One region of the Streptomyces sp. NPDC044002 genome, then DNA from elsewhere that is predicted to be linked to it. Evidence: predicted binding sites of a transcription regulator. Region 1 holds the regulator's gene; the other holds the start of a gene.
The links. Region 1 encodes HspR, which represses chaperone genes until heat shock. Its sites were predicted from a motif close to TTGAGNNNNNNNNNCTCAA; they were not measured.
Positions count from the first base shown of each region.

Region 2: the regulator HspR is predicted to act here: its motif matches at 3,417-3,435, upstream of lon (endopeptidase La).

Region 1 covers NZ_JBWKEZ010000014.1:75,019-81,454, forward strand. Annotated here, with positions in the region: gene dnaK (molecular chaperone DnaK) at 1-962, shown strand, start outside; gene grpE (nucleotide exchange factor GrpE) at 962-1,627, shown strand; gene dnaJ (molecular chaperone DnaJ) at 1,667-2,842, shown strand; gene AC07A6_RS13555 (heat shock protein transcriptional repressor HspR) at 2,844-3,311, shown strand; gene AC07A6_RS13560 (helix-turn-helix transcriptional regulator) at 3,424-4,455, opposite strand; gene AC07A6_RS13565 (hypothetical protein) at 4,541-4,741, shown strand; gene AC07A6_RS13570 (Rieske (2Fe-2S) protein) at 4,738-5,052, shown strand; gene AC07A6_RS13575 (pyridoxamine 5'-phosphate oxidase family protein) at 5,217-5,621, opposite strand; gene clpB (ATP-dependent chaperone ClpB) at 5,791-6,436, shown strand, end outside.
Region 2 covers NZ_JBWKEZ010000048.1:51,045-57,480, forward strand. Annotated here, with positions in the region: gene AC07A6_RS29415 (glycosyltransferase family 39 protein) at 1-994, shown strand, start outside; gene AC07A6_RS29420 (sulfurtransferase) at 1,265-2,101, shown strand; gene AC07A6_RS29425 (DUF4097 family beta strand repeat-containing protein) at 2,185-2,934, shown strand; gene AC07A6_RS29430 (RidA family protein) at 2,931-3,332, opposite strand; gene lon (endopeptidase La) at 3,458-5,854, shown strand; gene AC07A6_RS29440 (MarR family winged helix-turn-helix transcriptional regulator) at 6,000-6,436, shown strand, end outside.

The sequences.
Region 1 (6,436 bases):
ACGCCGGCATCGCGCTGTCCGAGATCGACCACGTGGTCCTGGTCGGCGGCTCCACCCGCATGCCGGCCGTCGCCGAGCTCGTCAAGGAGCTCACCGGCGGTCAGGACGCCAACAAGGGCGTCAACCCGGACGAGGTCGTCGCCATCGGCGCCACCCTCCAGGCCGGTGTCCTCAAGGGTGAGGTCAAGGACGTCCTGCTCCTCGACGTGACCCCGCTGTCCCTCGGCATCGAGACCAAGGGCGGCATCATGACCAAGCTCATCGAGCGCAACACGACCATCCCGACCAAGCGGTCGGAGATCTTCACGACGGCCGAGGACAACCAGCCGTCCGTGCAGATCCAGGTCTACCAGGGCGAGCGCGAGATCGCGGCGTACAACAAGAAGCTCGGCATGTTCGAGCTGACGGGCCTGCCGCCGGCCCCGCGCGGCGTCCCGCAGATCGAGGTCTCCTTCGACATCGACGCCAACGGCATCATGCACGTCACGGCCAAGGACCTTGGCACGGGCAAGGAGCAGAAGATGACCGTCACCGGCGGCTCCTCGCTCGGCAAGGACGAGGTCGACCGCATGCGCCAGGAGGCCGAGCAGTACGCGGACGAGGACCTGCGCCGCAAGGAGGCCGCCGAGTCCCGCAACCAGGGCGAGCAGCTCGTCTACCAGACGGAGAAGTTCCTCGCGGACAACGCGGAGAAGGTCCCGGCCGAGGTCAAGACCGAGGTCGAGACGGCCGTCACCGAGCTGAAGGACAAGCTCAAGGGCGAGGACACCGCCGAGATCCGCACCGCGACGGAGAAGCTGGCCGCGGTCAGCCAGAAGCTCGGCCAGGCCATCTACGCCGACGCCCAGGCCGCCCAGGGTGCCGCCGGCGCCGCGGGTGACGCGGGCCAGGCCAAGGCCGACGACGACGTCGTCGACGCCGAGATCGTCGACGACGAGAAGCCGAAGGGCGGCGCTGCCTGATGTCGGAGGAGACCCCGGGCTTCGACGAGAAGCCCGAAGTCCCCGCCGGCGCCGGCGCTGACGACGCGGAGCCGAAGGCCGCCGACTCCTCCAAGAAGGAGGACGAGGCGGCCCCGGCCGGGGACAAGGCTCAGGATGTTGCGCTGCTGGCGCAGCTGGACCAGGCCCGTACCGCGCTCGGCGAGCGCACCGCGGACCTCCAGCGGCTCCAGGCCGAGTACCAGAACTACCGTCGCCGCGTGGAGCGGGACCGGGTCGCCGTCAAGGAGATCGCGGTCGCGAGCCTGCTGACGGAGCTCCTCCCGACCCTGGACGACATCGGCCGGGCCCGGGAGCACGGCGAGCTGGTCGGCGGCTTCAAGTCGGTGGCCGAGTCGCTGGAGACCGCCGCCGCCAAGATGGGGCTGCAGCAGTTCGGCAAGGAGGGCGAGCCCTTCGACCCGACGATCCACGAGGCCCTGATGCACTCGTACGCGCCGGACGTCACCGAGACGACCTGCGTGGCGATCCTGCAGCCGGGGTACCGGATCGGCGAGCGCACGATCCGCCCCGCGCGGGTCGCGGTGGCCGAGCCCCAGCCGGGCGCGGCACCCGCCGCGAAGTCCGAGTCCGGCGACGGCGACACGCCGTCCGACAAGGACACGGATGCCCCCGACAAGGGCTGACGCACACCATGTAGGGATCCGAGAGGAGGGACACCGGGGATGAGCACGAAGGACTTCGTCGAGAAGGACTACTACAAGGTCCTCGGTGTCCCGAAGGACGCCACCGAGGCCGAGATCAAGAAGGCGTACCGGAAGCTCGCCCGCGAGTTCCACCCGGACGCCAACAAGGGCGACGCCTCGGCCGAGGAGCGCTTCAAGGAGATCTCCGAGGCGAACGACGTCCTCGGCGACGCCAAGAAGCGCAAGGAGTACGACGACGCCCGCGCGCTGTTCGGGAACGGCGGCTTCCGCGCCGGTCCCGGCGGCGGCGGCTCGTTCAACTTCGACCTGGGCGACCTCTTCGGGGGCACCCAGGCCGGCGGCCAGGGCGGCTTCGGCGGCGGCCTCGGCGACGTCTTCGGCGGCCTGTTCAACCGCGGCGCCGGGGCCGGTGCGGGGACCCGCACCCAGCCGCGCCGCGGCCAGGACATCGAGTCGGAGGTCACGCTCTCCTTCACGGAGGCCGTGGACGGCGCGACCGTGCCGCTGCGGATGTCCTCGCAGGCCCCCTGCAAGGCCTGTTCGGGCACCGGCGACAAGAACGGCACGCCCCGCGTCTGCCCGACCTGCGTCGGCACCGGCCAGGTCTCCCGGGGCAGCGGCGGCGGCTTCTCGCTGACCGACCCCTGCGCGGACTGCAAGGGCCGCGGCCTGATCGCGGAGAACCCCTGCGAGGTCTGCAAGGGCAGCGGGCGCGCGAAGTCCTCCCGCACCATGCAGGTCCGGATCCCGGCGGGCGTCTTCGACGGCCAGCGGATCCGGCTGCGCGGCAAGGGCGCCCCGGGCGAGCGCGGCGGCCCGGCCGGCGACCTGTACGTCGTCGTGCACGTCGGCAGCCACCCGGTGTTCGGCCGCAAGGACGACAACCTCACGGTGACCGTGCCCGTCACGATCGCGGAGGCGGCCCTCGGAGCCGACATCAAGGTTCCGACCCTGGGCGGCCCGGCGGTGACGCTGAAGCTGCCCCCGGGCACCCCGACCGGCCGTACGATGCGGGCCCGCGGCAAGGGCGCGGTCCGCAAGGACGGCACCCGCGGCGACCTGCTCGTCACGGTGGAGGTCGCGGTTCCGGCGGAGTTGTCCGACAAGGCCCGCGAGGCCCTGGAGATGTACCGGGACGCGACCGGGTCCGAGGATCCGCGTGCCCTCCTGTTCGAGTCCGCGAAGGGAGCATGACATGGACGGCCGCCGACGACAGCCCCGCTTCGGCGAGGGGGCGTACCAGCTCACCGACGAGACCCCGGTCTACGTGATCTCGGTGGCCGCCCAGCTCTCGGGCCTGCATCCGCAGACCCTGCGCCAGTACGACCGCCTCGGTCTGGTCTCGCCGGACCGTACGGCCGGCCGCGGCCGGCGGTATTCGGCGAGGGACATCGAGCTGCTCCGCACGGTGCAGCAGCTGTCCCAGGACGAGGGCATCAACCTGGCCGGCATCAAGCGGATCATCGAACTGGAGAACCAGGTGGCCGCGCTCCAGCAGCGCGTGGCCGAGCTGTCCGCCGCCGTGGACGGGGCGGCCGCCGCCCTCCAGGCCCGTGAGGCCCAGGTGCACGCCTCGTACCGCCGCGACCTGGTCCCGTACCAGCCGCCGGTGCCGGGCAGCGCGCTGGTCGTCTGGCGCCCCACCAAGCGCCCGGGCGACTGACCGCGGCCCCCGCACGCCGTGAAGGCCCCGTCGGGCCTCTCCCGCACAGGAGGAGCCCGACGGGGCCTTCGGCGTGTCCCGGGGGCTCCTGAGGGCCTCCCGAGGGCCCCTGTCAGCCCTCGGGGAGCTGGGCGGGCCCCTGGCCGTGCAGGATCCCGGACTGGGCGATGAGGTAGCCCAGCTGGGCCCTGCTGCCGCTGCCCAGGGCGGCGGCCAGCTTCGCTATGTGCGCGCGGCAGGTGCGTACGTTCATTCCCAGCCGGCGGGCGATCGCCTCGTCCACGTGGCCCTCGATCAGCAGCTGTGCAATGGAGCGCTGCACTCCGGAGATACCATCCGGACTGTGCGTGTACGTGACCTCGTCGCCCAACGGCACGGCCCTGCGCCAGAGTTGCTCGAAGACCTTGATGAGGTAGTCCACCAGTCCCGGGTGCCGCAGCTCCAGGGCCACCCGCCGGTCGTCGCTGGCGGGGATGATGGCCACGGTGCGGTCGAAGATCATGAGACGCTCGATCAGCTCCTCCAGCGTGCGGATCTCGACCTTTCCGGCGGAGATCCGGTCCACGTAGGCGAGCGTGCCCTGGCTGTGCCGCACCGTGTGCTGGTAGAGCGTGCGGATGCTCACCCCGCGGTCGATCATCGGCGTGGCCCGCTCCAGGGACTCGCTGAGCACGTTGGTCGGCCGGGCGCCACCCGGCTGGACCGTCAGGGCCTCGGTGTGGCACTCGGCGGTGGCCAGGTCGATGGCGGCGTTGATCTGGTCGAAGCCCTCCAGCACCGTGATGGCGTGGGTGTTGGCGGGGCTTTGTGCGCTGATGGTCAGGAACGGCTCGAATGCGTCGGTGAGATCTACGGCGGTGCGCCTGCGCTCCTGGATCTCGCGTTCGAGCGGATGGAGCCGTTGGGCCAGTGCGATGGACGGGGGAACCGCGCGCAGCTGGTTGGCGTCGTCCGGGTCGGGTCGCAGTAGCGCGAATTCGAGCAGGCAGGGGGCGTTCGCGACCTCGCCGCGGGCGACGCGGCCGGTGCTCAGGGCCGCCGCGTAGAGTCGCGCGCCCTCGGTGCACATCTCCGTGACGGGGTGGCGATGTGTCGGGTTTATGTCGCTCTTGGGCAAATCTCCACCCCCCAGGGTCCTGAACATGTAAGAACATGATGCATCGTCCCTGTGGCACTGACGTGCCTGAATGAGCCATCGTCTGACAGTGCGGGGGAGAGGATTCCATCAAGTGAGGACGAAGCCGACCATGTATAAGAGAATGCTTCGCTCGGCGCTTGCCGTTGTTTTCTCCGCCGTTGCGGTCTTTGGGGCGGTCGTCGCCGTCGACGGGGACACGGGAAGCGCTCAGGCTGCTGCCGGTCCGTCGGCCGGAACCGCCGTCGAGAGCGATTTCGGCTGGAACAGCACCCCTGCGAAGGCCTCGTCATGACCCCCGACGACCGCGACTTCCGCCGCGAAATGGCATCCGCGTACCGCTCGGGATGGCAGTTCATAGACCTCGCCACGGCGATCCCCTACGCCGGCGATTCGTTGATGGTCACTCTTTTCGGCCAGCCGATCGTCGTCGTGCGCGAAGAGGACGAGGACGTCCGCGCCTACCGCTGCCTGCGCCGCCCCCGGGGCGCACCGCAGCCCGTCCGCTGTGAAGTGCGGTACGGCATGGTCTTCGTCAACCTCGACCAGCGGGACCACCAGCTGTTCGAGCCCGATATCACCACCGCCACCCCCCGCAGTGCCTGAGGCGATTCCCCCGTCGTTGCAGATCGCTCCAGGTGCTACCCCCACACAACGGCGCCATCGTGGACCTGACCACGATGGCGCCGTTGTGATGTCCGCGTCCAGTGGTTGAACCGGACAATCGCTTTCCGGGCTCAGGTCCGGCCCAGGCCCGCCTCGGGCCCGCCTCAGGCCCGGCCCATGGCCCGGTCGAGGGTGATCTCCAGGACCACCCGGTCCGGATTGGGCGAGGGCATCCGCCCGTACCGCTCCGCGTAGCGCGCCACGGCCTCGGCGACCGCCGCCTCGTCCGTACGGATCACCGCGCGCCCCTCCAGGGTGGCCCAGCGCCGGCCCTCCATCTGGCAGACCGCCACCCGGGCGCCGCCGCCGGCCGCCGCCAGGACGTTGCGGACCTTCTTGCTGTGCTTGTTGCTGATCACCCGCGCCAGCCCCGCCTCCGGGTCGTAGGTCACGCCGACGGGCACCACGTGCGGCGTGCCGTCCGGGCGCGGGGTGGTCAGGGTGCAGACGTGCCGCTCCCGCCAGAAGGCGAGGTACTCGGGCGTCGGGTTGAGTACGTCATGGGACATGGGCCGAAGCGTACGCCCGCGTACCCGCCGGATCCGGCGGCAGAATGGCCCCGGACGATGCCTTGAGTGGAATAGACTCAACTTTGCAGATGCTGAATCTGTCAGAGTGCGCATCCGGCCAGCCGGGTGCGACGCGTCACGTACGCCCGCCGGAGAGGAGAAACCGAGAGTGGACGCCGAGCTGACCAACAAGAGCCGCGACGCCCTGAACGCGGCCACGAGCAGGGCCGTCAAGGACGGCCACGCCGACCTGACCCCCGCGCACCTCCTGCTGGCGCTGCTCGCCGGCGAGGACAACGAGAACGTCGTCGACCTGCTGGTCGCCACCGACGCCGACCAGGCCGCCGTCCGCGCCGGCGCCGAGCGCCTGCTCGCCGCCCTGCCCAGCGTCACCGGCTCCACCGTCGCGCCCCCGCAGCCCAGCCGCGACCTGCTCGCCGTACTGGCCGAGGCCGACTCCCAGGCCGGCCGCCTCGGCGACGAGTACCTCTCCACCGAACACCTCCTCATCGCCATCGCCGCCAAGGGCGGACCGGCCGGTGAGGTCCTTTCCGCCCAGGGCGCCACGGCGAAGAAGCTGCTGGACGCCTTCCAGAACGCACGAGGAGCACGGCGGGTGACCACCCCCGACCCCGAGGGCCAGTACAAGGCCCTGGAGAAGTTCGGCACCGACTTCACCGCCGCCGCCCGCGACGGCAAGCTCGACCCCGTCATCGGCCGCGACCACGAGATCCGGCGCGTCGTCCAGGTCCTCTCCCGCCGCACCAAGAACAACCCGGTGCTCATCGGCGAGCCCGGCGTCGGCAAGACCGCCG
Region 2 (6,436 bases), on a different contig from region 1:
GCCGGTACAGGCGTACGCGCAGGAGGGGCGCTCGTACGCCCTGGTCGCGGCGGCCGTGGCCTGGGCGACGTACCTGATGCTGCGCGAGCGGTGGGCGGCCTACGCGGTGGTGCTCCTGCTGGGCTGCTGGCTGCACGAGTTCGCCGTACTGGCCCTGCCGGCGCACGCGTTCGCCGCCTGGCAGGCGCCGGGCTGGCGCCGGGCGGCGGGCGCCGTCCTCGCCGGGCTGCTCCCGCTGGCCCTGGTGAGCGCGCGGCAGGCGTCGGCGCAGCTGGGCTGGCTGGGACGGCCGTCGTGGCAGGACTGGGCGGCGTACGCGGTGCTGCTGGCCGCGGTGGCCCTGCTGGCGCGGGGGGCCGGGGACCGGGACCTCGTACGGGTGGCCGCGCCCCTGGCGCTGCTCCCGCCCGGGCTGCTGCTGACGGTCTCGCTCGCGCACCCCTGGTACGTCGACCGGTACGTCCTCTACGCGCTGGCCGGCCTCGCCGTGCTGGCCGGTGCGCGGGCGGGCGGCACGCGGGCGCGGTGGCTGCCGTGGCTGCTGGCCGGGGCGCTGCTGGTGCCCTTCGCGGGGTGGTCGGTGTGGCTGCGCACCCCGGAGGCGCGCAAGGACGACGCCCTCGCCGTCGCGGCGGCGGTGCGGGAGCGGGCCCGGCCGGGGGACGCGGTGCTGTTCATGCCGTCCCGGCGGCGGGAGTGGCTGCTGTCGTCACCCGGGACGTACGACCCCCTCCGGGACGTCGCCCTGTCCCGCACCCCGGCGCAGTCCCGCACCCTCCACGGCACCGAGCTGCCGCCGGACGCCGTCCGGGCGGCGGTCCTGGCCTCCCCGAGGGTGATAGCCCTGCTGGACCCGCCGGACCAGCCGCTGGACGCGTACCCGGCGGAGGCGGCGAAGCGCGAGGCCCTGGCGCAGGCGTTCGACCGCTGCTCGGTGACCCCGGTCCGCGGGGCCCGGGTGGCGGTGTACGCGTGGCGGGGGCGGTGCGGGTGAGGGGGTGGGGGCTGGTGCGGGGGCTCGTGGTGCGGGCCCGCTATCTCCCCCTCGACCCCGTGGGGTGGGGCGGTGGTTGCCCACCCGCCTCCCTGGGTGCGGGTGGGTGGGTGACTGGGTACGTGGCACCGTGCTGCGGGGTCGGGTGACCTCCGCGGGGTGTGCCCGGGGCGGTATCCGGCCCCCGCCCCCCCAACCCGGCCCGTTCCGGGGGTGGATGGGTCAGGATGGGGCGTGATCGTGTTCGATGCCGCGCCCGGAGGTGCCCGTATGCCCGTATCCGAGATACCCGGTCCGCTGGTCGGCAGTGACTGGCTCGCGGAACGCCTCGGCGGGGTCGTGGTGTTCGACGCCTCCGTCGGGGCGCACCGGGGGGCTCCCGTGCGGATTCCCGGGGCGCGGCCCTTCGACCTCGACGGCGCCCTCTCCGACCACGCGGCTGCGGTCCCGCACACCATGCCCTCCCCGGAGGACTTCGCCGAGGCCGTGCGCGGGCTCGGGGTGCACGACGCCGACACGGTGGTCGTGTACGACGGTGCCGGGATCTACTCCAGCGCCCGCGCCTGGTGGATGCTGCGCGCCATGGGCTTCGACCGGGTGGCCGTGCTGGACGGGGGCCTGCCCGCGTGGGTCGCCGCCGGGCTGGACGTCGAGGGTGAGGCGGCGGCGTACGAGGGGCCGCGCGGCTCCTTCACCGCACGGCCCAGGCCCGGGCTGCTGGTGGACGCCGGGGTCGTCGCCGAGGCGCTCGCCGACCCGGCCGCCGCGGTGTTCGACGCCCGGACCCGGGAGCGGTTCGCCGGGACCGCCCCCGAGCCCCGGCCGGGGTTGCGGGGCGGGCACATGCCGGGCGCGCTGAACCTGCCGTTCGGCGAGCTCCAGGGGCCGGACGGGCTGATGCGGCCGGCCCGGGAACTGCGCGAGGCGTTCGGGGCGTTGGCCGGGGAGCGGGAGCGGCTCTACTTCAGCTGCGGTTCGGGCGTCACGGCCTGCGTGCTCGCGCTGGGGGCGACCCTGGCGGGGTACGGGCGGACCGCGGTGTACGACGGGTCGTGGAGCGAGTGGGGCCTGCCCTCGGAGCTGCGGCCGGTGGTGACCGGGCCCTGAGGACGGGGGGTGGGGCCAGCACCACCCCGTTTTGGGATGCCCGCACCAGGGCGGTTCCGCGTGCCGTTGGACAGACTCGTCCCATGGCACCTCACACCACGTCAATCCGCCTTGCCGCCACCGCCGCCGGGGCCGCCCTCCTCCTCTGCGGCTGTGCGCTGACGGGCGCAGGCCCGGTGAAGACCCTCGACGCCGACGCCGCCGTCCCCGAGGCGGTCACGGCGGTGGAGCTGACCGGGACCCGCAGCGGCGACGTGGAGGTGGTCCCCGGCTCCGGCCCCGGGGTCACCGTGCGCCGGGTGGTCCACTACCGGGGGAGTGCGGAGCCCCGGCCCGGGCAGCGGGTGTCGGGCGGGGTGCTGACCTTCAGCGACGGCTGCGGGGACGGGGACTGCTGGATCGACTACCGCCTGGAGGTCCCGGCCGCGGTCCGGGTGAAGGTCGGGAGCAGCAGCGGGGACATCGAGGTGCGGGGCGTCGCCCGGGCCGAGCTGACCTCGGCGTCCGGGGACGTCCGGGCCGAGGGGATCTCGGGCGCGCTGAAGGTCCGTACCGCCTCGGGGCGGATCACCGCCACCGGTCTGGAGGGGGCCGAGGCCGAGTTCCGGGCGGCGTCCGGGGACGTCGACGCCGGCTTCGCGAAGGCCCCGGCCTCGGTGTCCGTCACCAGCAGCTCGGGCGACGTGACCCTGCGGGCGCCGCAGGCCCCGTACCGGGTGTCCGCCGACACCGACTCGGGCGACCGGGAGAACGCCCTGGGCGACGCCCCGGGGTCCCCGTCCCGGATCGCGGTGCGCACCACCTCGGGCGACATCCGCCTCCGTGCCCTCTAGGGGACCTGCGGGACCACCGCGTCGACCTCCACCTCCACCAGCCAGGCCGGGTCGATGAAGCGGGACACCTCGACGAAGGTCGTCACCGGGCGGACCGCGGCGAAGCGCTCGCCGTGGGCCCGCGCGGCCTCCTCCCAGGCGGTGATGTCGGTGAGCATGATCCGGGTCCGCACGACGTCGGAGAGCGAGGCGCCGGCCTCCTCCAGGGCGCGCTGCGCGATGTCCAGGCAGCGCACCGTCTGGGCGTGGACGTCGCCCGGGCCGACCGTGGAGCCGTCGTCCCCGATCGGGGCCGTGCCGGCGACGGCTACGTAGGGCCCCGTGCGCACCGCGCGGGAGAAGCCGATCCGGGGTTCCAGCGGGGAGCCCGAGCTGACGGTCCGTCGTGTGTCTGTCATGCCGTCATGGTGCTACGGGGGACCCGTCGGACGTGTTCGCCCCCGGCGAACGGGCGTTGGGGAACATTGCCGGACGCAGAAGCATTGAGTCGGCATAGCTCAACTTCACTGCCGGAGGGAAGATCATGGCTTCGACGTCCGTAACGCTCACCCTGCCTGTACTGCCGCTCGACGACGAGGTCGTGCTGCCCGGGATGGTCGTTCCCCTGGACCTGTCCGACGCCGAGGTGCGCGGAGCCGTCGAGGCCGCGCAGGCGGCGGCGGGCAGCGGGAAGCCCCGGGTGCTGCTCGTGCCCCGGGTCGACGGGAAATACGCCGGGATCGGTGTGCTGGGGACCGTCGAGCAGGTCGGGCGGCTCTCCGACGGGGATCCCGGGGCGCTGATCCGCGGGCGCGGCCGCGTCCGGATCGGCGCCGGGACCACCGGGCCCGGGGCGGCGCTCTGGGTCGAGGGGGAGACCGTCGACGAGAAGGTGCCCGACCCGCTGCCCGGGGCGGTCGCCGAGCTCGTCAAGGAGTACAAGGCCCTCGCCACGAGCTGGCTGAAGAAGCGCGGCGCCTGGCAGGTCGTGGACCGGGTGCAGCAGATCGAGGGGGTGTCGGCGCTGGCCGACAACTCCGGGTACTCGCCCTTCCTGAGCGTGGCCCAGAAGGTCGAACTGCTGGAGACGACCGACCCGGTCGCCCGCCTCCGCCTCGCCGTCAAGGCGCTCTCCGACCACCTCGCCGAACAGGACGTCGCCGAGTCCATCGCCAAGGACGTCCAGGACGGCGTGGAGAAGCAGCAGCGCGAGTTCCTGCTCCGCCGCCAGCTGGAGGCCGTCCGCAAGGAGCTGCGCGAGCTGGGCGGGGAGAAGGAGGGTGAGGAGTCCGACGACTACCGCGCCCGCGTCGAGGCCGCCGACCTGCCCGAGAAGGTCCGGGAGGCCGCGCTCAAGGAGGTCGACAAGCTGGAGCGGGCCAGCGACCAGAGCCCCGAGGGCTCCTGGATCCGCACCTGGCTGGACACCGTCCTGGAACTGCCCTGGACCGAGCGCACCGAGGACGCGTACGACATTCGCGGCGCCCGCGCCGTCCTCGATGCCGAGCACGCCGGGCTGAACGACGTGAAGGACCGCATCACCGAATACCTCGCCGTGCGCAAGCGGCGCGGCGAGCGCGGCATGGGCGTCGTCGGCGGACGGCGCGGAGGTGCCGTCCTCGCGCTGGTCGGGCCGCCCGGCGTCGGCAAGACCTCGCTCGGGGAGAGCGTCGCCCACGCCATGGGCCGGAAGTTCGTCCGGGTCGCCCTCGGCGGCGTGCGGGATGAGGCCGAGATCCGCGGGCACCGGCGGACGTACGTCGGCGCCCTGCCCGGCCGCATCGTCCGGGCGATCAAGGAGGCCGGGTCGATGAACCCGGTCGTGCTCCTCGACGAGATCGACAAGGTCGGCTCCGACTTCCGGGGCGACCCGGCGGCCGCCCTCCTGGAGGTCCTGGACCCCGCGCAGAACCACACCTTCCGGGACCACTACCTGGAGGTGGAGCTGGACCTCAGCGACGTCGTCTTCCTCGCGACGGCCAACGTCCTGGAGGCCATCCCCGAAGCCCTCGCCGACCGCATGGAGCTGGTGCGCCTCGACGGCTACACCGAGGACGAGAAGGTCGTCATCGCCCGCGACCACCTGCTGCCCCGCCAGCTGGAGCGCGCCGGGCTGACCGACGGGGAGGTGGTCCTGGAGGAGGACGCGCTGCGCAAGCTCGCCGGCGAGTACACCCGCGAGGCCGGCGTGCGCACCCTGGAGCGGTCCATCGCCCGGCTCCTGCGCAAGGTGGCCTCCCAGCACGAACTGGGCGAGCGGGAGTTCCCCTTCGCCATCGGCGCGGGCGAGCTGCGCGGCCTGATCGGCCGCCCGCACCACGTGCCCGAGTCCGCCCAGGACCCGGAGGAGCGGCGGACGGCCGTCCCGGGCGTGGCCACCGGCCTCGCCGTCACCGGCGCCGGCGGCGACGTCCTGTTCGTCGAGGCCTCCCTCGCCGACCCGGAGACCGGCGCCTCCGGGCTCACCCTCACGGGCCAGCTGGGCGACGTCATGAAGGAGTCGGCGCAGATCGCCCTCAGCTTCCTGCGCTCGCACGGCGCGGAGCTGGAGCTGCCGGTCGCCGACCTGAAGGACCGGGGCGTGCACATCCACTTCCCGGCGGGCGCCGTCCCCAAGGACGGCCCGAGCGCGGGCATCACCATGACCACCGCGCTGGCGTCCCTGCTCTCCGGCCGCCAGGTCCGCACGGACGTGGCCATGACCGGCGAGGTCTCGCTGACCGGGCGGGTGCTCCCGATCGGCGGGGTCAAGCAGAAGCTGCTGGCCGCGCACCGGGCCGGACTGACCACCGTGATCATCCCGAAGCGGAACGAGGCCGACCTGGACGACGTCCCGGGCGAGGTGCTGGAGGGACTGGAGGTGCACCCGGTGACCGACGTGCGCCAGGTGCTGGAGCTGGCCCTCGCCCCGGCGGTGGTCTCCTTCACCAAGGCCGCCTGATCCGGAAGGCGCACACCGGGCACACCGAGCGCCGAGGCCCGGGGACCCCCTTCGGCGGGGCCCCGGGCCCTCGGCGCACCCGCTGCGAAATACTGGTCCCGAACAGGGGTGCCACGGTGCGCCCCGCCACCGATGGGAGCGGCACGTGCACGGCAGCGAAGACCAGGAGTTCCTCGCCCTGGAGCGGGAGCTGTCCGTCTTCCTGCGGCGCGCCCGGGCCTCCTCCGGCGAGATGGCCCGCGCCCTGCACCCCGAGCTGGAGCCGGCCGCGTACGGGCTGCTGGTCCGCCTGGAGGCCGCCGGCCGCCAGCGGGCCACCGAGCTGGCCGCCTACTTCGGCGTCGGCAAGGCCACCATGAGCCGCCAGCTGCGCGCCCTGGAGGTGCTCGGCCTGGTGGCCCGCGAGCCGGACCCCGCCGACGGCCGCGCCTTCCTCGTCGGCCTCACCGAAGAGGGCCGGGAACGGTTCCTGCGCGTACGGGGGGCCCGGCGCGAGCAGTACATGCGCAAGCTGGCCGACTGGGACCGCGGCGAGGTCGCGGAGCTGGCCCGGCTGCTGAACCAGCTGAACTCCGGCGAGGA